One region of the Halanaerobium sehlinense genome, then DNA from elsewhere that is predicted to be linked to it. Evidence: riboswitches for the same ligand, from Rfam matches in the RefSeq annotation. Region 1 holds a riboswitch; each other region holds the start of a gene.
The links. Region 1 has a riboswitch for cyclic di-GMP ahead of flgB (flagellar basal body rod protein FlgB). Riboswitches for the same ligand answer to the same signal wherever they lie in the genome.
Positions count from the first base shown of each region.

Region 2: linked by a shared signal. The riboswitch ahead of ACZ446_RS00390 (methyl-accepting chemotaxis protein) and the one ahead of flgB (flagellar basal body rod protein FlgB) in region 1 are both predicted to bind cyclic di-GMP.
Region 3: linked by a shared signal. The riboswitch ahead of ACZ446_RS06730 (hypothetical protein) and the one ahead of flgB (flagellar basal body rod protein FlgB) in region 1 are both predicted to bind cyclic di-GMP.

Region 1 is NZ_AP042442.1:2,270,752-2,280,893, forward strand. Features, by position in the region: gene fliI (flagellar protein export ATPase FliI) at 1-487, opposite strand, end outside; gene ACZ446_RS11065 (FliH/SctL family protein) at 480-1,262, opposite strand; gene fliG (flagellar motor switch protein FliG) at 1,255-2,259, opposite strand; gene fliF (flagellar basal-body MS-ring/collar protein FliF) at 2,289-3,833, opposite strand; gene fliE (flagellar hook-basal body complex protein FliE) at 3,906-4,205, opposite strand; gene flgC (flagellar basal body rod protein FlgC) at 4,227-4,667, opposite strand; gene flgB (flagellar basal body rod protein FlgB) at 4,664-5,071, opposite strand; cyclic di-GMP riboswitch class I at 5,207-5,296, opposite strand; gene ACZ446_RS11095 (response regulator) at 5,310-5,663, opposite strand; gene ACZ446_RS11100 (chemotaxis protein CheD) at 5,756-6,256, opposite strand; gene ACZ446_RS11105 (chemotaxis protein CheC) at 6,249-6,851, opposite strand; gene ACZ446_RS11110 (chemotaxis protein CheW) at 6,863-7,372, opposite strand; gene ACZ446_RS11115 (chemotaxis protein CheW) at 7,404-7,895, opposite strand; gene ACZ446_RS11120 (methyl-accepting chemotaxis protein) at 7,908-9,899, opposite strand; gene ACZ446_RS11125 (chemotaxis protein CheW) at 9,925-10,142, opposite strand, start outside.
Region 2 is NZ_AP042442.1:71,272-81,413, reverse strand. Features, by position in the region: gene ACZ446_RS00395 (PAS domain S-box protein) at 1-111, opposite strand, end outside; gene ACZ446_RS00390 (methyl-accepting chemotaxis protein) at 340-2,304, opposite strand; cyclic di-GMP riboswitch class I at 2,533-2,618, opposite strand; gene ACZ446_RS00385 (sensor domain-containing diguanylate cyclase) at 2,712-3,884, opposite strand; gene ACZ446_RS00380 (PAS domain S-box protein) at 4,101-6,134, opposite strand; gene ACZ446_RS00375 (methyl-accepting chemotaxis protein) at 6,330-8,273, opposite strand; gene ACZ446_RS00370 (HD domain-containing phosphohydrolase) at 8,263-10,089, opposite strand; gene ACZ446_RS00365 (ATPase domain-containing protein) at 10,076-10,142, opposite strand, start outside.
Region 3 is NZ_AP042442.1:1,399,379-1,409,520, forward strand. Features, by position in the region: gene ACZ446_RS06720 (pyruvate carboxylase) at 1-3,008, shown strand, start outside; gene ACZ446_RS06725 (DUF4870 domain-containing protein) at 3,268-3,624, shown strand; gene ACZ446_RS06730 (hypothetical protein) at 3,707-3,958, opposite strand; cyclic di-GMP riboswitch class I at 4,001-4,075, opposite strand; gene ACZ446_RS06735 (hypothetical protein) at 4,233-4,703, shown strand; gene ACZ446_RS06740 (metallophosphoesterase family protein) at 4,718-6,037, shown strand; gene ACZ446_RS06745 (AAA family ATPase) at 6,038-8,905, shown strand; gene mgtE (magnesium transporter) at 8,979-10,142, shown strand, end outside.

The DNA of each region.
Region 1 (10,142 bases):
ATATACCAAGGCGCTGACCCTTACCACATGTTAGAAATCCATCGATACATCTCACACCTAAAGAAAGTGGCTGTTTAATTCTTCGTCTTTTGAGTGGATCTGGTGGTCGGCGGTTAACCTCAACAGCTGTACCCATATTTTTATAGTCGCCATTAAGAATATTTCCGCTTCCATCGATGATTTTCCCAAGCAGATGTTCCCCAACATTTATTTTGAGTTTTTCGCCTGTAGCAACAACTCTTGCTCCGGGTTTTATACCCTCCATCTCACCAATAGGCATCATCAGAATTTTATTATCATCAAAGCCAACAACCTCTGCCTTAACATCACCCTGGTCGCTTTTGATTAAACAAAGCTCTCCAATTGAAGCTTGGGGACCTATAGATTCAATTACCAGTCCAATAACTCTGTTTATATGGCCAAAATTTCTGGTTGTATCAATCTGATTAAGTTTTTCTTCGAGTTTATCCATATCTAAATCAAACACTGGCCTCAACCTCTTTTAAAAGTTCTTCCCTGATTAGCTCAATTTTATGTGAAATACTTCCTTCTTTTCCACCAAGACTGCTTTCTACAATACAATCACCTTTTTCAAGTTCATAATCGCCCTTAAAGTTTAGATTTTTTTCTTGAAGGCGAGCATAAAGATTGTTTTGTTCCAGGTAAGGTAATAAATCTGGATGGATTCTGACCGTTATATTATTGTGGCTCTCATCAATTTTGGAGAGCATATCAGAAACAATATTATTAATAATTTCAGGTTCATCCTCCAGCTTAACATCAATAATTATTTCTGCAATTTTTACTGAAAAATTTATTATATTTTTTTGTGCTTCGACTCTTTTCTTTTTCATTTCATCTTCAAAAGAACTGGCAGTTGAAAGTAATTCGTTTACAACCCTATCAATTTTATCTTGAGCTGATTTTAGTGATTCAGCTTCAGCTTCTTTTTTTATTTTGGAAAAAATTTCCTCTTTTTGTAATTCGATTTCTTTTTTTTCTTTTTGAGCAGCTTCAATTATTCCTGCAGCCTTTGATTTTGCTTCAGCTATAATTTTCTCTGCCTCAACTTCAGCTTCTTTTCTTTTCTGTTTAGATAAATCTTTTTTTGCATTCGTCTGTTGTTCAATATTTTCTTTATTATTTTTCTCATTATTTTTATTAGAATTTTCTTCTGCTTTTGGGTCAAAAGAAAGAGATTTTTTGTGGTTTTTAATTTTATATTTACCTATGATTTGAGAAGCCTTAATAATCTTAGACAACTACTTCACTCTCCCCACCTCTTGCAATCACAATTTCTCCACTTTCTTCTAGTTCTCTAATCACATTAACAATTCTCTGCTGGGCATCTTCTACCTCTCTAATGCGCACAGGTCCCATGAATTCTATATCTTCTTCCAGCATTTCTGCTGCTCGCTGAGACATATTACTCTTAATAATATTTTCAACCTCATCACTGGCTGTTTTCAGAGCCAAAGCAAGGTCATGGGTTTCAACCTGACGCAGCACAAGCTGAACAGCTCTATCAGTAAGCAGTACAATGTCTTCAAAGACAAACATTCTCTTCTTAATTTCTTCTACTAATTCAGGATCGTCTTCTTCTAATTTATCAAGAATATTTTTTTCTGTTCCTCGATCAACCTGATTTAAAACATCAACAATTGACTGAATACCTCCAGCACGAGCATATTCATTACTGGCAACAGCAGAAAGTTTCTTCTCTAAGACATTTTCAACTTCTTTAATAATTTCCGGAGAAGTTCTGTCCATCACAGCAATTCTTTTTGCTACCTCACTCTGCACATCAGTAGACAGCATCGAAATAACCTGAGAAGCCTGAGTTGGATCAATATAGGCTAAAATCAAAGCAATTGTCTGTGGATGTTCACCCTGAATAAAGTTTAATAACTGAGCAGGATCAGATTTGCGAATAGAATCAAATGGTCTTACCTGTAGAGTTGCAGTCAAACGATTAATAATTCTTCTGGTTTTATCAGGACCAAAAGATTTTTCTAGAATTTTTTTGGCATAATTTATACCACCGGAATTAATATAGTTATTCGCCTGCTGCAAATTAATAAATTCCTGCTGGATTTCCTTCTTCAAACCGGGATCAATTTTATTTTGATTAGCAATTTCTAAAGTCAATTTTTCTACTTCTTCATCGTCTAAGTGTTTAAAGATATCAGAAGAAATTTCTGGTCCCAGTGATATTAAAAGTATTGCTGCTTTCTCTTTACCTGTAAGTTCATCTCTCATAATAATTCCCTTTCAATTTTTAACATTTATTATTCGTCTAAAAGCCAGCTACGAATTAGTTTGGCTGCATTTTCTGGGTCTGAATGAATCATTTGTTCTAACTCTCGTTTCATATGAGCATCTTTTTTCTGTTCACGGTCTGGTTTAAATAATGATTCTAATTCATCTTCATCATCTTCAACTGACATGTCTAAATTAGCTCCTGGTTGAGTCTGCATACCATTTCTTCTGACCAGATAAATAATTAGACCTGCACTTATTAATAAGACAAGTGCGATCAAAGCACCATAGATATACATTCTTCGCCTTTCTGCTGCTGCCTGATTTGCTCTTGCGGCTTCTGCTTCTTGCTGTAGTGAGTTATCAAAGTTAACTGCAGCAATATTTAAAACATCTCCCCGGTCCTGGTCATAACCAATAGCAGCAGCTACCGCTGATCTTATTTGATCGAGCCTTTCCTCATCTACTGTTTGGTCAACCATTACTGAGACTGACAGCTTTTTAACATCTCCTGGTGCATAAACATGCTGTTCAATTCTTTCATTTATTTCATAATTTGTTATTCGGTCTTCACTCTCATAACTTGCAGCTCCAGCATCATCCCCTGCCTGATACTGAGGGATGTTTGCATCAGTTCCCGGCACTCCTTGAGCACCCTGAGCTCCCTGCTGACTACTAGTTGAAACTTCTTCACTTCTAACAATTCCATTTTCATCCACTACTGGCGTATATGTTTTACTTTCAGCCTGCCTCTGGTCGAAATTTAAATCAGCATAAACCTCCACCGCAAAATTGTTTGGACCTAAAACTCTGGTCAAAAGTGAGTTTAGGTCATTTTTTAAAGAAGCTTCAAATTCTTTCCTAAGTACAAAATTCTGAGGATCAACACCCTCTCTACCTAAATAATCATTATTTGAAAGCAAATTCCCATTAGTATCAACTATCGTAACCTCTTCTAAAGGTAAGTCCTGCACCCCACTGGCAACTAAATTGCGAACTGCTTCGATTTGCTTCTGGGTCATTCTAAAACCAGGTTCTAGTTCTACTAAAACAGAAGCAGTAGCAGATTTTTCCTCATCTAAAAAAAGACTTTCCTGAGGTGGGGTTATCTGAACTCTGGAATAACTAATACCCGAAATTGACTGAACAGAACGTCCCAGTTCTCCCCCAAGAGCACGGTAGTAATTTACTTTCCTTTCAAACTCGGTTGTCCCAAATTCACTTTGATCAAAGATTTCAAATCCTACTACTCCCTGATCAGGTAAACCGGCAGAAGCTAAATCCAGTCGAAGTCGATAAATATCTTCTTCAGGAACTAAGATTGTATTACCCTGACCCCCTAATTTATAGTCGATGCTGTTTTCATCCAGCCTTTCCACAATTGCTGCCGAATCGGTGGTGCTTAAATCAGCATAAAGTGGCTGGTAATTAACAGCACTACCTCTAAAAATTAAGTAAGCAAAAGCTAAGGACATTAAAACCGTCAGCACTATAATTAAAATTTGAATGCTCTTATTTAATTTTTTCCATAAGGTGCTGAGTTCTTCCTTATATTTTGCAAACATCTCTTCCATCATAAAACCTCTTTCTGAATTATTAATAACTATAAAAAATCATTTAAAAAAACATTATTACAAAGTCAAAAATTAAACCTGGAGACGCATGATTTCTTTATATGCATCAACAGCTTTAGATTGAACTGTAGTAGTTAAATTAACTGCTATTTTTGCTTTTTCAGCTGCGATCATTACCTGATGAATATTATCAGTTTTACCAGCAGCAAAATCAGCTGTTATCCTTTGTGAATCTTTTTGCAAATAATTAACTTCTGTTAGCTTTTCTTGAAAAAAATCGGAAAAATTTTTGTTTTCTGGTGCCTGAGCCTCTTTACTTTGCTCGAGTTTAAAATTATTTGCAATCTGAATTGGATTAATAATATTGTTCACTGTTTTCACCTCTTCTTAACCTTAAGTGCTAATATTTAAGGCACTATTTGCCATGCTTTTATAATTTGAAATCGCCTGAACATTAGCTTCATAACTCCGACTGGCATCAATCATATTTACCATTTCAGTCATCACACTGACATTCGGCAGCTCTAAATATCCATTTTCATCAGCATCAGGATGATCAGGTCTATACTCTACCCTAAAAGGGGAAGGATCTTCCTCGATCGAACTTATTTCAACACCTGCTTGAGAACCGCTGTTGCTGCCCTCAGCAGAATTTAGTCTGCTGAATTCACTATTGATTTTTTCTCTAAATACTGCAACTTTTCTTCTATAAGTATTGCCATCTCCATCACGAGTGGTTTCTGCATTAGCGATATTACTGGAAATAAGATCCATTCTCAATCTCTGAGCTGTTAATCCAGAAGCACTAATATCAATTCCTTTAAACACTTTTATTTACCTCCCTGATTTATTACCTGATTTAAAGTCGAAAAATGACCTGCCGCACGCCGGGTCATTACATTATAATATATACTGTTTTTAGCCATTTCTGCCATTTCGTGGTCAATATCTACATTGTTTTGATCATTTCGGAAACTGCGGTTATTTTTGGAAGTCGTGATCTGGGAAGTGTAATCTCTTCGAAAAGGAATATGTTTTTCATTAGTAGTTTCAATTGAAAGTTTTTTTGAATTTTCACTGTCTATTTTTTCAGCCAACATCGACTTAAAGTTTATATCCTGCCGTTTATAATTAGGTGTGCCGATATTAGCAATATTATTAGAAATCAATTCTCCACGTTTAACGGATCCATCGAGAGCACCTGTAATGATTGATAAATAGTTATTAATTTTCCCCACCCCCTAAATCAAAATATACATAAAATCGGCCTTTAGTTTTTTCTAAAGGCCACAGATAATTTAATTAAAACAAACTTTAAAGTCATAGTAATAAGATAACTATAACTATGATAAAGTAATTTTTCATTCTAATTATTATGCAGCCTGGCAGTCATAACAATAATTATTGTTTTTAGACCCAGAACTTTGCGTCACTGCCTTTCGACAGTTTTGCCAATATTTATTTGAAAGATTTTAATTAAAGTAATTTTTCTAAAGATTCCATTACTCTATCTTTTTTAAATGGTTTTACAATAAAATCTTTGGCTCCCATTTCAATTGCCTGAATAACAATTTTCTGCTGGCCCATTGCACTGCAAACAACTATCTTTGCTGATGGATCAATATCCTGAATTGCTTTTATTGCCTCTAAACCATCCATAACCGGCATTGTAATATCCATAGTTACAATATCAGGCTTTAATTCCTGATAAAGCTCGACAGCTTCTTTGCCATTTTCTGCTTCACCAGCAATTTCAAAATCGTCCTTAAGAATATTTTTTAGATTTAAACGCATAAAAGCAGCATCATCTACTATTAAAACTGAATTCATATAAGGTTTACCTCCTACTAGTTCTTTATACTGCTATTGTTAATAATAACAGATATATTTTTTATTTACAAGAAAAAATTATTAATTAAGTGTTAAATTATGATATTTTCTTTATTAAAGGCGGTTACTCTAACTTTGCCATCATTGAGATGAAAATACATTGAACGTCCATAATCCTTTGCCAGGTCTGAACCAATAATTCTTATATTTTCATTTTTAAGCACTTCTTTTACCGCTTTAATATTTTTCTGGCCTATCTGCATCACAGACTGGCCCCCTTCTGTCTTAAACATCCCTGCTCCCCCAACAATTTTTGCTTTTAACCTTCTTCTTTTAGCCCCTTTTTTAATCATTTTTTCTAATAAAAATGGAACAGCAGTATCAGCATATTTGGCTTCCGTTTTGTTGCTCCCCTTACTTTTTGGCAGCATAACATGAGCAAGCCCACCTATTTTAGTGTAGTCATCATAAAGAGCTACTCCTATGCAGGAACCAAGACCTAAAATAACAAGCTGGGCATCTTCCTGATCTACTGCCCAGTCAGCCATTTTGACTATTGTTTTTTTTTCAACTTTTTGCTCAGTACTAATCAAGGCTATCACCCATCAAATGCTGGAAAAGAATATCAATTGACTCTTCTTCTGGTATGAAAAAATAATATAATTCCAATTTTTCTTCCGAAATAATAAATTCAGTTTCCAGCAAGATTATCTCATCATCACTCTGGTTGTAATCTATGACTGAACTACTAAGCACAGCTCCCGCCATATCATAGGCTACAGCTGGTAAGCCCTGGCTCAAATTTAAGTCACTAAAAATATTTATTGCCTTTAAGTAAGCTCCACTTAAAATATTTCCCAGTTCTCTTAAAGCAGAACTCTGTATTTCAGCTGATGGTAATTCTCCCTCGCCAAACATAAGGTGAAGGATCTTTTCCACAATCTGCATCTCAAGCACCAAAAGTATTTTCCCAGAAATTTCTCCATCAAAATTGATCAGTGTACAGGAAATATAATCCTCCTGATCTCCTGTGATTTCTGGAAGATCTGTTATCGGCATTAGTTCAATTCTCGGAACTGTTATATCGATTTTTTTGTCAACCATTGTCGAAAAAGCCGTTGCTGCATTACCAGCACCTATATTTGCTATTTCTTTTAAGATATCTTTTTTTGCTTTATCTAAATTCATAACCTGCCCCTTTATGAGTTAACAACATTATCTTCTAATTTCTGAATTTGGTCCATTTCTTCTTTAGTTAAGACACTTTCCAAATCAAGAATCATCAGCAATTCTTCACCTTCAGTTCTACCAACACCTGCTATGTATTTACGATCAATCTTTTGCGCAAGTGAAGGCAAATTTGCAATTTCTTCCCCATTCAGCTCTTTGATCTGTTTTACTTCTTCAACCATCATTCCTGCTGTTAGATTTTCTAATTCTACAATGATGATTATCCGATTGGTATCACTTTGAGAACTTTCCTCTTTTTTTATATTTAATCTAAGCTCTAAATCTATAACAGGAACCACCATACCACGCAAATCTATAAGTCCAGCAATATATTCAGGGCTTTCTGGAACTAAAGTTAGCTCTTTACTTGATAAAATTTCTCTGGTTTGTTTGATATTAACCCCAAATTGCTTGCCAGCAAGAGTAAATATGATATATTTTTCCTGTTCTTCTTTTTTGGTATTATTGTTCAACTGCAATATAATTCACCTCCAAATTTTTTATGATCTTTTAAGCAAAAAGTGTTTTTTCTAAATCAAGAAGAATTAATAAAGGCTTGTTATCACGAGCCCAAACACCTCTTAAATAATCTTCTCTAATCCCCTTTTCAAGTTCTGGTGGTGGAGCTATTTTTTCTTCTTCAACCCAGGCGATACCTTCTATATGATCAACCTGAATACCCAGAAGCTGTTCTTCGCTTTCTACAGTTATTATCCTCTGCTCAGAGTCTGCAAAAAGATGCTTATCAATATGGTCTTCAATCCCAAATCTCCGGCTGAGTTCGATTACCGGCACAATTATACCTCTTAAATTAATAACTCCAACAACATAATCAGCTGTATTTGGTACTTCTGTTATCTTAGTCTCTTTAATAATTTCTCTTGTCTTATCTATCTTTATTCCATACTGTTCTGCATCAATATTAAATACTACATACTGATTTAAATCAGACTTGCTGTCCTGAGCAGCCATTGAAATAGATTTTTCTTTATTTAAGGACATTTTTTCACCTCTTTAAGAAATTTTAAATTCATTAACCAACTCTTTTAACTCTACTGTCATTTCGGTCAGACTTCCAACTGCGTGATTGAGATTGTCAACTGCTTCTGATTGTTTCTGTACTGATTCTGAAATCTGATCACTATTTACAGCCTGCTCTTCAGTCACTCTTGAAATATCTTTACTGCCACGGTTGAGTTCATCAACAGCTTCAGCAGTATCTTTAACCTGAGTTACCACATCTTTTATTTTGTCTGTAATATGGTTAAATGACTTTCCAGTACTTGCTACAGAATCTGCTCCAGCCTTAATTTGAGAGTTCGTATTGTTAATTACTTTAACAGCATCTCCAATTTCCTGCTGAAGGTTATTTACAAGACTTTTTATGTCATCAGTTGAACCTTTTGTTTCTTCGGCTAGATCTCGAATCTCGTCAGCAACAACAGCAAAACCTCTGCCTGCATCTCCAGCTCTTGCTGCCTCTATTGCAGCATTTAAAGCAAGCAAATTAGTCTGTTCAGCTATAGCAGAAATCATATTGACAATTCCATTTATTTTACCAGCAGAAGTATTTAGATTATTGATTTTATCAATTGATTCCGCTGAAACATCAAGAACTTTTTCCATTTCTTCTTCTGTCTTCTGCATCTCCAAAAGACCATTTTTGGCGAGTTCATTTACCTCATCAGTGTGTTCAGTTATCCCCTGAACATTATCATTAATACTCGAGCTTGTCGAGGAAAATTCCTGAGCTGAGGCAGCTACTTCTTCGATGGAAGCAGAAAATTCTTCGATGGAAGCTGCTACGTTATCAACTGCAGAACTAGTTTCAGCTGCAGTCGCTTTTAAATCAGTCCCTGTTTTCTCAGTTTTAACTGCAGAACTGCTGATATTGTCAATCAGCTTTTTAATATTATCTACCATTCTATTAAAGTCAGCTGCAAGTTCTCCAATTTCATCATTGTTTTCAACTTCAGCTTTTTCAGTTAGGTCTCCATCAGCAATTACATTGACGGTGTTTCGAAGCTCTATAATTGGTTTAGAAATATATCCTGCAAGGTAATAAGCAACTGCTGTACCAATTAAAACTGCAATTATTCCAATAATTAAACTAATATAGCGAAGCCTGATTAACGGGCTCAAAACATTTTTGTTATTGGCTTTAATCCCAATTGACCAGTCAGCATTATTTAAAGGAGCGTAAGCTACCCCACTGTCAATTCCCATCAAATTATAAAATTCTATCTGACTTAAGTCGTTCTGCATATTATTAAAAAGCTGTTCCATCTCTGCTCCACCATCAGCTAAGAGCTGCTGGTTACCTATGTATTTTTCATCTTCATATGCGAGAAGGTAATTATCCTGATTAATAATAAAACCATTACCGCTGCCATTAATATTTAACGTTGAAGCAAATTCATTCAATTTATTAAGAGTGATGGTTCCTCCAAAAAATGTTATAAGTTTTCCTTCTACAAAATATGGTTCAATTATCATAATAACCTCTTCAGTTCCACCAGGCTGAGTTAAAGGATTACTGATAAAAATTTCTTCACTATTTAAAGCCTGCTGAAAAATCGGATTATCGGAAAAGTCTAAGTCTTCTTCGGTACTGGTTATACTCATCGTTCCTTCACTATCCAAAATAAACATTGAGTTGAGATATTCATTGCTTTCAACTATATTTTTAAAACGCGCATTATTACCCATCTTGTAATAAAGATCTCTTGCTAAAGCTGTCGGTAAATTAACCCTCGTATCAAACCACGCATGGTCAACATTTTCTATTGCGTTTACTCCCTGGTCAATTACCATATCTAATTGGGCAGCACTGCTCTGTATTTTATCTAGGGCAGAATCATAGATGCTTTCTTCTAAAATATTTTTTGTTTGAAAATAAGTAATAATTGTAGAAAGGGTGATTAATATTAAAACCAGGAGACTTATTATTATAATAAGTTTTGTTTTAATACTCTGCCAGTCTATTTCTTTGATATTCATTTTCATTTAAGACGTCCTCCAATATTTATATTTATTTACTAACAACATCCCTAACATCAATAATTAAAGCAACATCCCCATCTCCAATTATAGTAGCACCACTAATATATCTGGTATCCTGCAGGTATTTTCCAAGAGATTTTATTACAATTTCCTGCTGATTTAGAAGCTGGCCTACAACTAATCCTACTTTTCTTTCACCACTTTTTAAAATAACTACAGAAAGATCTTTTTCGGAGTTCCTAAAAG
Region 2 (10,142 bases), 650 kb from region 1:
CTCAATTTTATCATTGAAGGTAGTTCTAAAAATTCCTATAGGAGCCTTATCAAGAAAATCAAAATATTCTTCTGACATATTCTTATATATACTACTGTCATTATCACTCACTGATTAACACTCCCTTTTTAATCTTTCTTTTCTTATTTTTGTTTTACATTCTAATAAAAAACTATTTAAGGCAACAACTTTACTATTAACTAATTCTTTATATCCATTAAAAATCATTTATTGCTTTAATTTATTAAATTAAGTTAGCTGACTATATTTTTAGAGACCATACCTTATTAAAAAGGTTTGGTCTCTAAAATGTATTAATAAAGTTTATATAGCTAAGACTTACAAGTTAAATTTATTGATCACTTCTGTTAAATCAACAGCCATTTTTGTTAAGTCTTCTGAGGCATTCACAATTTCTTCAGTAGAAGCACTCTGTTCCTCACTGGCAGCTGCTACCTCTTCTGCATTACTGGCTGCTTCTTCACTAACCGAAGCTATTTCTCTAATTGTTGCTTCAACATCTTTACCATTTGAACTTACTCTTTCTGAGCGATCATTAATATTTTCAATTAAATCTCTTAATCTTACAGCTGCTGAATTAATTTCTTCAAAAGACTTACCAGTATTTCTAATCGCATAAACACTGCCATTTACTACTTCTTCGGTAGCATCCATCCGATTAACTGCAGCTCCAACTCCATTTTGAATCTCTTTTACCAGGCCGCCAATCTGGTTTGTAGCATCTTCTGATTCTTCTGCTAACTGTCTTATCTCGTCAGCAACAACAGAAAACCCTCTTCCAGCTTCTCCTGCTCTGGCAGCTTCTATAGCAGCATTCAAAGCTAAAAGATTAGTTTGAGCAGCGATATTGTTAATTAACTCCACAATTTCTCCAATTTCATTTGATAAATCTCCCAAATTATTTATTGTTCCTGCTACCTCTTTAGTATTACCCCTAACATTTTCTATCTGTTCAACAGAGTTTTCTATTGAATCATTACCGTCTGCAATATTATTCATAACCTTATCTGCCTGGTCTTCCATATCTCTTGACATCAGAGTTACATTTTGAATCTGATCTATCAGTTCATCAATTTTGCTTGTTGTCTCTTCGACCTGAGCTGACTGTTCTTCTGCTCCAGATGCAACCTGCTGAATAGACTGACCAACCTGGGTTGCTGCAGTTGCTACTTCTTCACCTGAGGCTGAAAGTTCTTCACTTGAAGCTGAAAGATTCTCAGCAATTTCTGTAACTTTAGTAATTATCTCATTTAAATTTTCTTTCATTTTATTCAAGGAAGAAGCTAAAGTTCCTATTTCATCATCTCTATCTATTTTAACATCATCAAGTGCCAAATTACCTTTTGAAATTTCATTAGCCATAGAGACTGCTTTTAAAATTGGATTGGCAATATATCTGGCTATAAAATAAGTTGTAATCATACCTATGATTACAGCAATAACAGCAATCAAAATACTCATGTTCCTGGAAGTAACCAATTCTGCTAAAACATCACTCTCATCTGCTGTCATAGCTACAACCCAACCTCCAATCCCAACTGGAGCATAAGCCAATTCTTTTTCCACTCCAGTATATGTATATTCTCCAGTTCCAGACCCACCTTCTATCATTCTATCTGTTAAGTTTTGAAGTTCGGTCTGACCTGTTAAAACATCTGTATTACCTATATACTGTTCATCTGGATGAGCTATTGTTCTTTTTTCTTGATCAATGATCCATCCATAACCAAAACCATCAATCTCCATATTTTTAATTAAAGTCTGTAAATACTCACTTTTTACTGTAGCTCCCATTACTCCAAGCAGATTATTATTATCAATTATTGGGGCCGCAATAACAATAACTTTTTCACCAGAAATTCTACTTGTCATAGGAATAGAGATAGCTGTCTCCTTGGTTAATAATACTTCTTGAAAGTATAAGCGATCACTAATGTCAATACTACCCCCATTCAAGATATTTCCAGCACCATTAGTATCAACAATTAAAATAGATTCTATATTTGGGTTGTTAATCTGCGATAAGAATTCAGACTGCTCTAGCCAGTTCATAGATTTAATTTTTTCTGTATTTGAAAAGTCTTCTACTTGAGTTTCTAAGCCAGAAAGCCATTCGAAAATAATCTGTGCATTCTGTTCCGCACTGTTCAATGAGCTGTTAGCTGTCGAACTTTGGATAAGATCACTAATAAAATAGTTAAATGCAATAGAGGTACCAGCCATCAAAACCAAGATCATAACTGCAATGATAAGAACCATTTTCCCTTTTAAGCTTTTAAACATTTTACTCTCCCCTTGTCATGTTTTAATTAATTAATTAATAAAACACTTGAGACAAAGCTAAAAGTCTAATCATCTTTTCCAAGTAAAAAGTTTTAAAGTCAAGAAATTGTTAGGCCGCCTTATTAACAATCTTTATTAATAAAAGTAATAATTTTCCTTTATTAATAAAAAAATAAATACTTCTCGCTTAATTGCGTAGTATTTATTCAGTACTGTAACATTTTTATCACAGGCAACCTGGCAGTCATAGACTTAATTTCCTTAGACCCATAGCTTTGCGTCATCATTTTTCAATGATTTTGCCAAATATTTAATAAAATTAATTATATGTTAATTATATAACATACTTTTACAAAATAAAACACTAATTTTGAGACAAAATTTAACTTTTTTCGACAATCAACTATTTATAAATTATTTTTCTTCAATAATTTATCTTCATACATATTCTTATCAGCTTTATTAAATATTTCCTTAATATCTTGTTTAGAATTGCTTTTAACTGCTAAACCAATCCCAAAAGAAAGTTTATTCCCCTCAACATCAATCTTCTTGCTTTCTTCCCTAATTCTTTTTACAATTTTCTCAGCATTTTTTTTAGAAGTTTGGGGAAGAATAATTGCAAACTCATCACCGCCAAATCTAGCTAAAACATCTCCTTCTCTCAAGCTTGACCTAAGCACCTCTGCTGCTTTTTTTATTAATTTATCTCCAGCTAAATGACCGTAAACATCATTGATCATCTTCAGACCATTTACATCAATAACTAACATGCTTAATGGCAGCTCATCTTTATTATTAAGCCTCTTTAACTCCTGATCAAAATAAGCTCTATTGTATAGTCCGGTTAGCTGATCATTATAACTTAAGTACTCAAGCTTCTTTTCTTTAATTCGTAGCTTTGTTAAATCTACCTGCATCGATAAAATACCAGTTCCTCTATCAGGCAGTTTAATCTTAGTTTCCTTAAAATGAGTATAATAATGCTCTCCATTTTTATTAATATTATCAAGATTAAACTCTAAGTCCTCTCCTCCTAAAATGGTATCGATATGTTTTTTGGCCTGTTCAATTCGCTCTTCAGTAACTAACTTATTAAAAATATTATCTCCTACTAATTCATCTTTACTGAAACCAGTCATTTCACATAATTCCTCGTTAACTTCCAGAATATTACCTTCTGAATCTTCAACCAGCATCCCAATTGGAGCACTATTGAAGATTTTTTTATATTGTTTTTCCTTGGTTTTTAAAGCCAATTCAGCATTTTTTCTTTCAGTAATATTTTCATGCATAATTAATACTCCCGCAGCAAAGGGCGTTACTATCAGTTTAAACCAGGCATCCTCTTTAAGTAAACCATCCGGATATTCTAGCTCAAACTTATTTTCCCTATTTTCAATAACAGCTTTAATCCCGGATTTAATATCTGAAATTATTTCTGCAGAGACATTTTTGATTTTTTTAATAAGTTTTATATAGTTTAAGCCTACACTATTGTTCTTTATATTCTTTTCGATTTTTGAAACATATTTCTTCCAATCATCATTTATAAAAATTATTTCTAGATCTTTATTCAAAATCACACTCTTATATGCTAGAGAATTAAGAAAACACGGTGTGTCACAAAGCACTTTAATCACCTTCTAAAAATTTTATGAAATAATAATCTAAAGTTTATTATATCACTCAGCTTAATAAGGGTAAAGTTTAAAAAGGGGGGAAGCATTTTAATTTAATCAAATAAATTTCGAATTAAATTAATTTTCCAGTCATCGACATTTACTATAATGAAACTACTTTCTGCCCTTGTTTAGATACATATTCTGATCTGCTTTGTTAAAAATTTTATCTAAACTGCTGCTTTCGTCTATCATAACTTCAAACCCAAATGAAATTGATAAAGGTTTTTCTAAGTCTCTATCTTTATTAAATTGATTAATATTTTTCTGTAGTCTCTGGCAAAAACTTTTTGCTTCTTGATAATTGGTCATGGGTAAAATCATAGCAAATTCATCGCCGCCTATGCGGGCAATTATATCTTCTGTTCTGGCAGTTTTTTTCAATACTTCTGCTGTATTAATTAGATATTCATCACCCTTTTTATGCCCATAATTATCATTTATTTTTTTGAGTCCATCCAAATCTCCAATCACAATTGTTAGTGGATGCTGACGGGAAGAACTTAATCTTTTTAATTCATTTTCAAAATATCTTCTGTTGTATAAACCGGTCATTTCATCATGAAAAGAAAGATATTCTATCTGCTTTTCCTTCTTTTTCCTCTCAGTTATGTCTCTATACAATCCATATATTCCAATCTGACCATTTTCTAATTTAATTGGAAAGCCCTGCAGATGAATATTAATCCTATCACCATTTTTTGTTTTTCTTATACTTTCGGCCTCAACTTTTTTTCCTTTTTTAACATCCTCAGTATATTTTTTGCCCGATTTTGATAACTCTTCCGGTAGGATAAAGTCATCAACATTCTTGTTTAAAAGCTCTGACTGTTTAAATCCAAATAAAGATTCAAATTTTTTGTTAACCTTAATTACCCGATGACTTTTATTTAAAAGAACTATTGCCTCTGTTGAATTATTAAAGAGCTGTTCAAAGTATGCTTTTTGTTCTTTAAGTTTTTCTTCTTGAATCTTTCTTTCAGTTATATCAATACCTGTTGCTACAATATATTTTATCTTATTCTCACTATTTAAAATAATATTATTGGACCATAGAATCAATTTTTCTTCTCCATCTTTTGTCAGCCAGTAATTTTCATGTTCATTAGGATAGTCTTCATTTTTTAGTAGTTTAAATTTTTTTATAATTTCCTGCTTTTCTTTTTCTTTTATAAATAAATCCAAAACTTCCTTGCCTTTAACCTCTTCTTCTTTATAGCCTGTAAGTTTTTCGCAAGCTTTATTAAAAAGAATTATTTTTCCTTTAGAATCTATTAATATAACAAGACTACTTTGAACCTCTAAAATTGTTGAAAGAAAATCTTTCTGTTCTTTTATCTTTCCCTGGGCATATATTCTATCCAGTGAGGCTGTAACATGAGATATTAAAATTTCTGCCAGTTCTAAATCTTTTTCACTAAAGGCATTTTTTTCAGAAGCTGCTGCCTGAAAAACACCATAGCTGCCAATAGGAATGCTTATCCCTGATTTAAAAATATTTTTTATAGAGACAGCTTCAAAGCTATTATGAATATCATCAACAATAATACTTTTTCCTTCATTATAAGTTTTAGCAGCTATGCTCTTTTCCGAAATTGATATTTTATCCTGTTTAAAATCACTTGAAGAAGCTAATGGTATAAATTCTCCCTCTTTTGCCAGTATAACATTACAGAGATTAAATTCTAAGAGGCTTTCAGCTGCTTTTACAGTCATTTTACATATTTCTTTTTCTTTTATTAAATCCTTAAATTCTACAGCTATCTTATGCAACTCTTTAACCACATATTCTTTTTCTTTTTGATCTGTAATATCTTCAGCTGAGCAGACGACATAATCCACCTGCCCATTTTTATTTAATTTAGGATTTTTAGTTATTGCAAGTAATCTTTTCTCACCCTGATGATTCTTTAACCATTCTTCTGTTTTAATCTTTTTCTTTTTATTAAAGACTTTTTTATTGCTCAAACTACATATTTGAACCTCTTTATCAGACATAAAATTTTTTAACTCCTTATTTTCTATATCTGATTTATTGACTCCTAAAAACTCTGCGTGGGCCTGATTTGCTTTTCCATAAGTAAAAGGATCTTTTAGATACCAGACCTGAGTTTCAATTGTATCCAGTATCATATTTATCTCTTTCATATTTGCTCACCTCACATTACAGCTTATCCTGAAATAATAATAGTTATTAATAATTATATTCTATACAACTATCTAAATCCCTTTATAAATCATTGATTACCAGTATCATAGGATAGAAAAACCGTCCCGAGAAAAAGGGACGGTAAAATAAGTAATATTTACTTTAATAAGTTAGCAAGGTGAAAGTTAGCTACTTTATAATTCAAACTTGTCCAGATCAGATTCAAGATTTTCAGCTATTTTAGCCAACCTATCTGCACTGCTTGATATTTCTTCAGTAGCTGCGAGTTGTTCTTCCCCATTAGCTGCAACCTGCTGACTGCTGGCAGCAAATTCTTCACTTACAGATGCGACTTCGCTCATTGAATTTTCAAGATAATCACTGTTGTTTGCCATTTTTTGAGAATTATTTTTTAACTTTTTAACTATTTTTCTAAATTGGTCTGATGCTGCTTCAATTTGATCAAAAACTTCTTCAGTACTATTAATTGCATCAACACTTTCTTCTACAGTTTCAGCGTTTTCTTCCATTCTATCAACAGCTTTCTCCACCTCAGACTGAATTTCATTAATGATTTTTGTTATTTTCTCGGTAGCTTTAGATGATTCTTCAGCTAACTCTCTAATTTCATCTGCTACAACTGAAAAACCTCTGCCTGCTTCTCCAGCCCGAGCGGCCTCAATAGCTGCATTAAGTGCTAGTAAATTAGTTTGTTCTGAGATGTTACTAATAAATTCAACAATTTTGCCAATCTGTTTTGATAATTTGTCTAAAGCAGAAATTGTATTTGCCACCTCTTCAGAATCATTCTTTACCTCATTGACTTTGGAAATTGTCAGATCAACTTTTCTATTTCCCTGATCTATATTTCTAACCACTCGTTTTGAAGCCTGATCCATCTCTAGAGAAGCACTCTCTACATTTTCTATTTGATCATCCAGTTCTCCCATATTATGATTCATCTCTGTAATTTGAGCAGTCTGTTCTTCAGCTCCGGAGGCCAAATTTTGAACTGATGAACCCACCTCTTCTGCAGAACGGCTGAGCTGGCTTCCCGCGGCAGAAAGTTCTTGACTAGAAGAAGCTATATCCTGTGCCATTTTATCAATTTTTATCATAGTTGACCTCAGATTCTCCTGCATAAGATTAAGAGCCCTACTTAAATCTCCAATTTCATCTGCAGATTTAACTTCCAGCTGTTCAATATTTAATTTACCTGCTGCGATTTCTTCAGCAAAGTTAACTGCATTCAAAATCGGTTTGGTTATGTAACCAGCAGCAAAAAAGGTGATGATTAAGGCTACCAGCAGTGAGATAATAATTACTGTTGAGCTTGCTACCAACTGATCTATAAGTCCTGTAAAGACTTGATCCCGCGGTAGCTGAACTACAACTCCCCAACCTGTTCTTGCAAGCGGTGTATAGGATGCAAATTTTTCTTCTCCCTGATATGTATATTCTCCACTCCCCTGATTTCCTTCTGCAACCTCAGACACTACCAAAATGTCAGTTAAATTTTCTCTGTTCTCTACCAACTGACTGTCGGGATGGCCAATTATCTTGCCCTGATTATCCACGACAAAGGCAAAACTATTTTCACCTAAATTGGAATCACTCGAGATGCGGCTTAAAACACTTAAATTAATTTGAGCATATATCATACCACGAGTTTTACCATCACTTTCAACTGGTACTCGATAGATAAATTCTGCTTCACCACGATCATTAATAAAAATATCTGAGTATCCTTTCTCCTGTACCAATAAATTTATTTTATCATCTACCTTCATGTTTTTACTAAAAACTTCCTGATTGCTGCTGTCATAAACAGCTATTCCATCAATATAACTGTTATACTCAACAGTTTTTAAAAGTAGGTCCTCCATTTCTTCTATCTCTAAAGTGTTTACTATGTCAGTCCTGGCTGCTATATCAACAGGTTCTTCTACATAATCAAGAATCCTCTCTATTTCACTTTTAAAACCGAGTGCAAGTTCCAGATTACTTTCAAAAGCTGCCTCAGTCTGATTTTCAACATTATTGCTAAGTGTAACATAAGTGTAGATCCCAAGTGGGATAAGCATTAAAACAAAAACAACGACCATTAATTTAAACTTAAAACTTTTTTTAAAAAACATCAAATTCCCCCGTTTTTATCTGATTTCTAATCATTTCTATAAACTTTCCTGCTAGATATGGATCAAACTGACTACCTGAACACTTTTCAATTTCCGCTAGAGCCTCTTTTTTAGTCATTGCAGTTTTATATGATCTCTGATGGGTCATCACATCATAACTATCAATAATTGTTATAATCCTTGCTGTATATGGAATATCTTCTCCAAATAGACCCTGAGGATAGCCCCCACCATCCCAGCGCTCATGATGTGATAGTACTCCTTCAGCTACTGATGCCAGCTCCGGTATTGATTTAACAATCCGGTAGCCACTTTCCGGATGATTTTTAACAATTTTATACTCCTGATTACTTAATTTACCCGGTTTCTTTAATATTTTTTCAGGAATAGAAACTTTTCCTATATCATGTAGGCGGCTCAATAGTTTTAAATTATCAATTTGGCTTGTAGAAAGGTTTAATTCTTCAGCAAATTTAATCACTAATCTATTCATCCGTTCTGCATGATCTTTTGTTTCATGACTGTTTTCCAGCAGAGTATTCTCCAGTGATAAAATAATTGAATTACTTGCACTTTCACTACCGGCAATTTTATTCCTATACATCCTGTCTTCAGCTTTTTTAAAAACCTCTTCATAAGACTGATTTTCTTCTATTATCTGAGCCACCCCAAGTGCTATACTTAATTTGATTGGATTTTTATCTGCTTCAGCACAGAGTTTTCTGATTCTATTTGAAACTTTACGAGCATCTCCAATTGAAGTCCTGGGCAATAAGATAACAAATTCGTCTCCACCCCATCTGGCAATTATATCCTCTGCTCGACAGGCATTTTTAAAAACACTAGCTATTGATTTTAGCAGCTGATTCCCTTTTTGATGGCCAAATGCATCATTAACCAATTTTAATCCATTTACATTTCCCATAATTACTGAAATAGGAAGCTGACGAATAGTATTTAACCTTTTAATTTCTTCCTCTAAATAGTTGCGGTTATATAATCCTGTTAGTTTATCATGATAATTTAAGAACCTTATTTTATTTTGATTTTCTTTTTTATCGGTAATATTTTGAGCTGTTATCAGTACCGAAAATTTATTATTAAAGCTCACCTGACTGCTGTTTAAACTGAGCCACTTTATTTGCTGATGAGAATCTATAACTCTAATCTCTTCGTTTTTTATTCCACTATTTTTACTATTCTTTAATATTTTTTTTATTCGTCTTTTATCTTTTTTGTAGATAAGAGAAGTAAGTGCTTTACAAGTAAGTCTTTCATAATTTGTTTTTAGTATCTTAAGAAAGGCAGGATTAGCATAAATAATTCTTCCCTGATTTAAGATGAAAATTCCAATCGGTGATTTTTCGGCAAGCTCGTAATATCTATATTCAGACTTTAAGGATAATTTTCTGATCTTTAATAAGTTATTTAGCCTATGCTTCATTATTTGTTTTTTTATTGGGAGCATAAAAATATCATCGTATATACAATTTAATTTTTTAAATCGAAGACTATCATGACTTGAACTGGACAGTAGTACTATTGGTAAAAATATAGGGTTTTTGCTTTCTCTTAATCTTTTTAGCTTTTCCTGATATTTTTGAAAATAATATTCATCTATAATAATTAAATCACTGTCTTCAACAAATACTTCTGATCTCTCATTAAAGAGTTCCACCTGATAATCTTTCTTCAAAAATCTTTTAAGAAGTTTAATATTTTGCACGTTATTATTTATAATTAGTATCTTATTTTTTCTATTCAATTTAAATTTCTCTAACAATCTGTTTAGATTTACTGGTTTATTTAAACTCATTTTTTGAAATTTCCTTAAATTTTGTATTTGCAAATTCAGGATTCCCGCTTAAA
Region 3 (10,142 bases), 870 kb from region 1:
TTAAAAAAGAAGCAGAAATCAAAAAATTTGCTGAAAAACATGGGTATCCTTTAATGCTCAAAGCTGCTGCCGGTGGTGGTGGTCGTGGAATGAGGATAGTCCGTTCTGATGATGAATTAATTTCCCAGTTCAGGGATGCCAAGGAAGAAGCCCGTAAGGCCTTTGGAATTGATGATATTTTTGTCGAAAGATATCTTGAAAATCCAAAACATATCGAGGTTCAAATACTTGGGGATGAGCATGGGAATCTTGTCCACTTATTTGAAAGAGACTGTTCAATTCAGAGGCGTCATCAAAAACTTGTAGAATTTACTCCTGCAGTTGCTTTAAGTGATGAAAAAAGACAGGCAATTCTTAAAGATGCCTTAAAATTATGTGAAGGTGCAGGTTATAAAAATGCTGGTACAGTAGAATTTTTAGTTGATAAATATGACAATCATTATTTTATAGAGGTTAACCCAAGAATTCAGGTGGAACATACTGTCAGTGAAATGATTACTGGAATTGATATTGTCCAGAGTCAGGTTTTGATTGCTGAGGGGTACAGACTTGATTCTGAAGAAATTAATATTCCTAACCAGGAATCAATTAAGGTTAATGGTTATTCAATTCAGTGTCGGGTGACAACTGAAGACCCGGCAAATAATTTCATTCCTGATACAGGGCGTTTGGACCATTATCGAACAGGTTCAGGTTATGGAATTAGACTTGATGGAGGTAATGGCTATACAGGTGCTGTAATTAACCCCTACTATGATAGTCTGCTGGTTAAAACAATATCCTGGTCCCGAACTTTTTCAGATGCAATCAGAAAGGCAATGCGCTCAGTTGAAGAAATGAAAGTTCGCGGTGTTAAAACTAATGCTTCATTTTTAATAAATGTTTTAAACCATGAAGAATTTCAAAAAGGAACCTGTGATACCGGTTTTATTTCCAACAATCCTGAACTGCTTGATGTTAGACCTGGATCTGATCAGGAACAGAAGATTTTAAGTTATCTTGGTGAAAAAATTGTTAATGAAACAAGAGGTAAAAAACCAGAATTTGATGTGCCCAAGGTGCCTGAATTTGAAAAAATTAATGGTTTGGAAGGTACAAAACAGATCTTAGATCAGGGCGGTCCGGAAGCAGTTGTAGACTGGATTAAAAATAAGGAAGAAATTCTTTTAACTGATACAACTTATAGAGATGCCCATCAGTCACTGATGGCAACCAGAATGAGAACTGTAGATATGGAAAAGATTGCAGAAGCGACTTCTCATTTAGCCAAGGACCTATTCTCACTTGAAATGTGGGGAGGAGCAACCTTTGATGTTTCTTATCGATTCTTAAAAGAATCTCCCTGGGAAAGAATTGAACGTCTACGAGAAAGAATACCTAATATTTTATTCCAGATGCTTTTAAGAGGTTCAAATGGTGTAGGATATAAGAACTATCCGGATAATGTAATTCGTAATCTGGTAGCAGAAGCTGCTGATGCTGGTATAGATGTCTTTCGGATTTTTGATTCTCTAAACTGGCTGCCAGCAATGGAAGTTTCTATAGATGAAGTCGTTAAACAGGGTAAAATTGCTGAAGTTTCAATGTGTTATACAGGTGACATTTTGGATGATAAAAGAGCTAAATATGATCTGGATTACTATGTAGATTTAGCTAAGGGAATAGAGGAAATGGGAGCACATATTCTTGGAATTAAAGATATGGCTGGACTTTTAAAACCATATGCTGCCTATGAATTAATTAAAGCTTTAAAAGCTGAAATTTCTATTCCAATTCACCTGCATACTCATGATACAAGTGGTAATGGTGGAGCTACCCTTTTAATGGCTGCTGAAGCAGGAGTTGATATTGTGGATACCGCCTTTAATACAATGGCAGGATTGACAAGTCAGCCACCACTTAACTCAATTGTAGCAGCTCTAACTAATACTTATCGTGACCCAGAAATGAATATTGAAGATATTCAGAAAATCTCAAATTACTGGGGTGCTGTTAGACCCGTTTATTCCCAGTTTGAATCTGAGTTAAAGTCAGGTACAGCCGAAATTTATAAATATGAAATCCCTGGAGGTCAGTATTCTAATTTAAAACCACAGGTAGAGAGTGTTGGTTTAGGTCACCGTTTCAAAGAATTTAAGGAAATGTACCGTAAGGTTAACTTTATGTTGGGTGATATACCAAAGGTTACTCCTTCTTCTAAAATGGTAGGAGATTTAGCAATCTTTATGGTTAAAAATGATCTGACACCAGATAATATCTGCGAAAAGGCCAAAAATATGGCTTTCCCGGATTCAGTTGAGGCTTACTTTAAAGGTATGCTTGGTCAGCCTCCTGGAGGTTTCCCGGAAGATATACAGGAGATCGTTCTTAAAGGGGAAGAACCGATTACAGTTAGGGCTGGAACTTTACTTGAGGATTATGATTTTGAGGCAGCTGCAGCTGAACTAAAATCAGAATATGATTTTGAACCAACTCAAAAGGACCTTTTAGCATATGCACTTTATCCAAAGGTCTATAAAGAATATTTAGATTACCTTGAAGAATATGGTGACCTCAGTCATATGGGTAGTGATGTATACTTCCATGCGCTACGTGAAGGTGAAACAAGTGAAATCAAAGTTGAAGAAGGTAAAACTTTAGTTGTCAAATTATTAGAGATTGGTAAAGTTGACGACCAGGGTTTCCGCAGACTTGCTTTTGAGGTAAATGGTTTTAGAAGAGAGATAAAAATCTATGATGAAGCAAGCACTGCCAAAGCTGATTCTGCGGTTAAGCAGATGGCTGATCCTAATAATGAAATGGAAATTGGAGCCAGTCTTCCCGGTAATATTGTTGAAATTTTAGTTGAAGAAGGGGAAGAAGTTGAAGAAAATCAGAGCTTAGTGATTATGGAAGCTATGAAGATGGAAACAAATATAACTGCTCCTGCAGCTGGTACAGTTGCAGCTATCCATGCTCAGGCAGGTCAGCAGCTTGAATCAGGAGAATTAATCTTAGAGTTAGAATAAATATAGACTTAGAATATATATAATAATCAGCTTAAAGTTTAGCTATAAAAGTTAACTAAACTTTTTGACTTAATTACCCGTCTGAATTCTCAAATTTAAAGAGAACAGGCGGGCTTTCTTATTTAAAATATTTACTGCTTTTTAAATTTGCTTGATTATGTTAAAATAAGATTAGAAGAACTTAATTAAAATTTATAAACTAAAGCTGAGAAAGAAAGGGGGAAGAGATATTATCTAATCAGATAATTATCTCAAATTTATGTATCACAAAAAAACCAGTCTCGGTCTTGATGAAAATATCGAGTCAATTTTAGCCTATGCAGGTATCTGGGTTACGGGTTTGATTTTTCTATTTATTGAAAAGAAAAACAATCATGTTCGTTTCCATGCGATGCAGTCATTAATCACCTTTTTTTCCTTGTTTATAGCTTCTTCTTTAATTTTAGTAATTCCGGTAATTGGGGTTATGATTTCTTCTTTAATAACTTTTGTTGGAACTATTCTCTGGTTTTTACTGATGTATAAAGCCTACAATGGTGAAGTATTTAAGCTGCCTTTTATAGGTGATTTAGCAGAGGAATTAACTTTTGGTGAAAGTTTTAAAGAAAAAAATTAGCTAACTAAAATTATAATTTCAAATAAAAAATTAGTAATAAAAAAAGCCTGTAGAAATTAAATCTCTACAGGCTGCTTAAATTTTATTTAATTTTTTTCAGCTGTCCAGGGGGTAAATCACTTTCATCTGTATCATTTTCCTTTGGATCTCCAGGTGGCTGTGGATCAAGTCCATTACCAACACCATTATTACCCTTTTCTTTTGTAGGTGGATCTGGTTCTTCAGGGTCTTCTGGGTCATCGATCGGATCTATTATTGCCAGTACAGAGAGAGTTAAACTAAATACAAGAACCAAAACCAAAAAAACTGCCAGTAAACGATTCCAGCTTTTCATAAGATAACCTCCTTTTTATAGACCATAAAATTAAGGAGAAGATCTGGCAGCCTGGCGGCCCTAAAAGGGTCCATAGCTTTGCGAGACATTTTTGCAAATGTTTTGCTTTTTGGATGCTCCTTCATATATATAATTATATTACTAAGATTAATATTAGTCAATAATTTTAATTCTAAATTATAAAATATTTTACAGGATTTGATTACTTAATATAGAAATATTATTAAGAGGCTAGATCTGCTTTTAAATAAATACTAAAATAAAAAAGGGGATAATGATGCATAAACCATCTAAAAGATTTGTTTATTTTACGATTCGTTTCATTCTTGTCCATGTTTTAATTTATATTTTCATAGGGGTTATTTTTAAAAACTTTGAAAATTATGTTGTCTCATTTACTAATATTGATGCTTATTACGATTTTAAAGCATCAGAACCTGAACTTTTTAGGATAGCATCAGTTTTTCAAATTTTTAGAGGTGCTATTTTTGCCTTTATTTTATATCCCTTTTATGACAATATTATTAAAAGTGATTATGCCTGGCAAAAATTATTTTTTATAATCTGGGGTTTTTCCTTTATAGGAGCAGCTGCTCCCATACCGGGTTCAATTGAAGGCTTAATTTACACCAATACTACCTTAGTTGAACATGGAATTGCATTAGTTAAATATACAGTAGAAATCTTTGTTTTTTCCTGGTTTTTTGTAAAATGGGAAAATAGAACTGAAAGAGACTACAGTTAAATTTGGAGGCAGTAATGGCAAAAAATATTAAATTTATTCATACAGCAGATATACACTTAGGCAAAAAATTAAGCTGCAATATTCCCTCTGAAACTCAGGTGGATAAAGTTTTATTTGATGCAACTGAGCAGGCTTTTCAAAATTTAGTTGAACTGGCAGTGACAGAAAATGTTGATTTTATCTTAATTGCAGGAGATCTTTATGACAGAGAAGCCAGATCAATTAAATCCAGTCATTTCTTTTTAGAGCAGGCTGAAATCTTAAATAAAAATGACATTAAAATATTTGTTATTTCTGGCAACCATGATCCAGCAGGGATAGAAAATGAAGTTTTTGAGCTGCCTGAAAATGTTAAATATTTTTCAAGTGATAATGTGGAAAGCTATGAATTTTTAAAGAACGGAAAGTTAGCAGCCAGAATTTTAGGGCAGTCTTACAGACAAAAATTCGAGAATAGAACAATGTATAATTATTATACAGCACCGGACAATTCAGTCTTTAATATTGCTCTCCTGCATACTGCTTTAAATAAGGATAATAACCGTTATGTACCTGTAACTAAAAGTGAGCTGTTGACTAAAAATGAAATACATTATTGGGCTTTGGGACATATTCATCAATATCAAAAGCTCAATCATAAACCATCAATAAATTTTTCTGGTACTCTGCAGGCTCATGATATTAGTGAAGAAGGTAATAAAGGAGCTCTTTTAATAGAAGTTGATTCTAATTTAAAAGTTAAAGAAAAGTTTATTCCACTGGCTCCTGTTGTTTTCAAAAAAATCGAAATTGATTTAGAAAAATATGAAGAACTTGATAATATTAGTCAGCTGCTGCAGCTTTTAAAGATCAGATTGGACAAATCTATCGAAAATCTTAGACTGAAAAACGAGTCTCAAACTTTTAAGACTAAGGCTGTGATAGTTCGATTATATATTAAGGGTAGAACTGGAATTCATCGACATCTAGATGCTAATCGAGATGAGCTTGAAGAAACACTTTTAAAAGATATCAGAAGCAGATTTAGAGGAGAAAGTCCAAATCTCTGGCTGCATTCTTTAGTTTTTAGAACTACAGCTCCTATAAAGAATTTAGAAGAGCTTAAAAAAAGCAGTGAACTTTACCAAAATATTGACCAGTTAATAAATGATATTTTAACCGATCCAGAATTAAAAAGGGAATTAGCTGCTGAGTGGGGTCAGATCTGGCAGGGAGATCAGAATCCCGAAGATAGGGAAAATCATAAATTTTTTGCGGATCAAAAAATACGGGCAGATATTTTAGAAGAAGCAGAAAAGATAATTATATCTGAATTAATAGAAGGCGGAGATTAAATGTTTTATAAAAATATTTATATTCGTGATTTTGGAATATTTAATAACCAAAATTTAGAGGATATTTCTAATAACCTGGTTGTAATTGGTGGTCATAATAGAGCCGGCAAGAGCAGCTTTTTAAAACTTTTGCGCCATCTACCATTTGGTCTGCCACAGAATAAGTCAATTCCTCCAGCCAGCAATCAATATTATATTGAGGCTGAAATTGAGAGAGATTATAGAAATTACAGCTTGTATTTAGAGGGTTATGCTGCCCCTAAGATTTTAGATGAAAAACAAAATAAAGTCAAAGCTCCAGAACTTTTTAATTACTTAGACCAGCTGAGCTACCAACAACTTTTTACTATTACCCTTGACGAACTGCAGCAGTTATCTAAAATTGCAAAAGGTAAAAAGAGAGAAAAACGCTTATACTCAATTCTTCTTGGTGCTGGTCTGTCAGAATTAGTTAAAGTTCCAGAGTTGGCAGATAAATATTATAATTATGCTAAAAATATAGGAGGTACTCTTGGTGATCCTTCAGTTGCTTCATTTAAGCCCTATTTTAAAGAAATTGAGGAAGCTGAGTCATTAAGAGATCAGGCATTATTAGAGATTAAAGAGTTTAATCAAAAAAAAGAAGAATTGAAAGTTTCAAAAGATAAACTGGAAACAGTAGATAAAGAAATAACTGAAAGTGAAAATCAAATTTTCCTGCTTGATCTGCTCAAAAATAATTATCCTACTCTTACAAAAATAGAGAATTTACAGGTTGAAATAGAGCAGTCATCAGTTAAGGAAAATGAAGAATATCTGGAACTTGAGCAAATTGAAAGTTATCAGCAAAAACTTGTTTCAATAAAAAACAAAATGAAATCTAATAAAAATGATTTATATAAGTCAATAAAAGCTAATAAATTAGATGATTTTCTAGAATTTATAAAAAATAATAGCTCCAAAATAAATAATCAGCAGCAAAAAATTGACCTGATTAATGAAAAAATAAAAAATTTAAAAAAACAAAAGAACAAAATTAGTAATGAATATCAGACTTTAACTCTAGAACTAGAAAATCTAAATTACAGCTGGCAGCAGCCCTTAATAAAGCTTGATAAAATAAATTTGGATTTAATTGAAACAGAAAAGTTTAATGATAATTTAAGCAGAAATGAAAGTTTAAAGACAGCAGTAAATAATATAAAAGGAGAAATTGATAAATTAGATGCTGAAGTAAAAAATATTAAAGCTAATATAAATGACTATGACTATAAAAGTCCTGCTTCAATTTTAAAAAATACTTATTATGGTTTAGCTTTATCAATTCTGGTTTTGAGCTCTTCTTTTATTATAAGTTACAGCCAAATTAAATATTTTTCTCTATTAATTGCCGGCTTTGTTTTCATTTATTATAGTTCTTATTATAAAAGTTCTAAATTGGAAAAAGAAAAAGCTGATAAATTAGAAATAGAGCTCACCCAGAAGAAGAATAAATTGAATTCGTATCGAAAGCAGCTTACAGAAAAAACTAAGGAACTAAAAAAAGTCCAAAATAATTTAATTAATTATGCTAATTTATTAGGAATAAAAAATGTTGAAGCTGATGAAAATTTAAATTATTTAAGATCATATTTTTTAGAAATTAAGGATAAAAAAAGAAGATATAAAAAGCTAAAAATAGAAGAAGAGGAGAAATTTAAACTTAAAGATGAAATACTGTTTGAATTAAGAGAAATATATGATTTAATTAAAGAGGCAGCTGATTACTTCAATGATCAACTTGACCTTAGTGCTGCTGCAGAAACTGAAACTGTTGATTTAATTTCTAAGTCTCAATTTTTGTTTAAAGATCTGAATCAATTGTCTAAAATAAAACAATCTGCTGAAGAATATTTGGAAAAAGAAAAAGAATTTGAGCTTTTACAAAGTGAGATTTTAGATTTTTTAGGTGATTTAGAAAGCGAAAAAAAGCTGGAATTGCGCCTGGAGCTTTACCGCCAAAAAGCAGAATCGGCAGCTGATTACCAAAAAATAAAAAAAGATTATGATAAGCAAAAGTCTCAAATAGAACATATTCTTTTAGCCTCAGATAAAACAAAAAAAATTCTAAATGAAAAAGATTCTGATGAAACATATTATCAACTTTTTCTAAACTTATATCATGATTTTTCCTCAGCTGATGCAGTCGAAGCAGAAAAGAAATCACGTGAAAAAGAGCTTCAGTTATTAAAAAAGAAAAAAGAGAGTTTAGAAGAAAAAATAACTACTTTGAAAAATAAAATAGAGGCACTTTCCAGCTCAACAAAGATCGAAAACGCGCAATTGAAGCTTAATCAGGCCCAGAATAATTTAGAAAAAAAAGCTCAGAGATATGCTGTAAATAAAAGTGTTTATTTTATTTTAAAGAAATTAAGAAAGCGAATGGTAGAAAAAGCAGAAGAAAAATTATTAAAACCCGCTGCAAATATTTTAGCTGAAATTACTGATAATTACTATAAAAAATTAGAAACTGGTTCTGATCTAGAAGAATCAGAATTTCAGGCAGTTACTGAAAACGGTAAAAAATTTAACAGCGTAGAACAGTTAAGCCGGGGTAGTTTAGAACAGCTATTTTTAGCAGTTAGAATTAGCAGAATTAAGGAAATAAAACCTCATTTACCAATTATATTGGATGATTCCTTAGTTAATTTTGACAGTAAACACTTATATAATACGGCTGAAATAATTTCTAATTTAGCTAAGACAAATCAAATTTTTGTTTTAAGCTGTCATCCTCATTTAATTAAGTATATCAGTGAAATATCAGATTCAGCTCAATACTGGAAACTAGATTCTGGAAACTTTGAATTAAGTGACAGTCAGGAATTAATTTCTCATTTAAGTCTTTAATTCTAATTATATGACAATATAATTAATAAATTCTGCAGAACTAACACTAATTTTGTTAGAAAGAGGTGATCAGATGGAGAAAAAAATTGAAAACATCAAAGAAGAAATTAATAATTATTTAAATCAGTCAAAGAATATTCAAGAAGACTGGATCGAGGACAATCACCCGATAGATATTGCTGAAGCCTTATCTGAATTAGAAGCTTCAGAGATAAACAACTTTACTAAATTACTGGAAACTGAAGATCTTGCAGATATCTTTGAAGAATCTGAAAAAGAACTTCAGATTGATATTTTAAAATGCAAGACTTCACAAGAAATTATAGAGATTTTTTCTCATATGGCAGCTGATGATATAACTGATATATTAGGCTTACTGCCAATCCAGAAGCGAAAAGAATTACTGCGACATATGAAACAGGATGATGCTTTAGTAGTCAGAAACCTGCTGGGATATGATAAAGAGTCTGCTGGTGGAATTATGACCACTGAATATCTTCTTTTAAATAAAAATTTAACCACAACCGCAGCTTTGAAAAAGTTAAAAAATATTGCACCTGATACTGAAATAATTGACACCATTTTCATTTCAGATAATAACAAAAAACTGGTAGGTAGTGTTGATTTAAGAGATATTTTAAGTTCTGATGATGACAAAATTTTAGAAGAATTAATGGATGACAATATTGTTAAGGTTACAGCAGATGTGGACCAGGAAATTGTTGCCCAGCAGGTTGCAAAATATGACCTGACTGTAATTCCAGTAATTAATAATAGTGGAATTTTAATTGGAATTATCACAGTTGATGATATTATCGATGTTATTGAAGCAGAGAATACAGAGGATTTATATAAGATGCATGGTGTAGATGAAGAAGAAAGCTCTGATGCTACTTTAATGCAGTCTGTCAAGAGCAGGCTCCCCTGGATGTTTATTAATCTGGCGACAGCATTTTTGGCAACCTTTACTGTAGCTATTTTTGAAGATGTAATTTCTCAGGTAGTTGCTTTAGCAGCTGCAATGCCGATAGTTGCCGGCATGGGAGGGAATGCAGGCACCCAAACATTATCTATTGTTATTAGAGGAATTGCGCTGGGGGAAATAGATTTTAAGGATAATTGGAAGCTGCTATTTAAAGAGGCAATGGTTGGAATTATCAATGGAGCTTCTACCGGCTTAGTTACAGGACTTATTTTATATTTGATGTATGGTAATTATTATCTTGGGCTGATAATA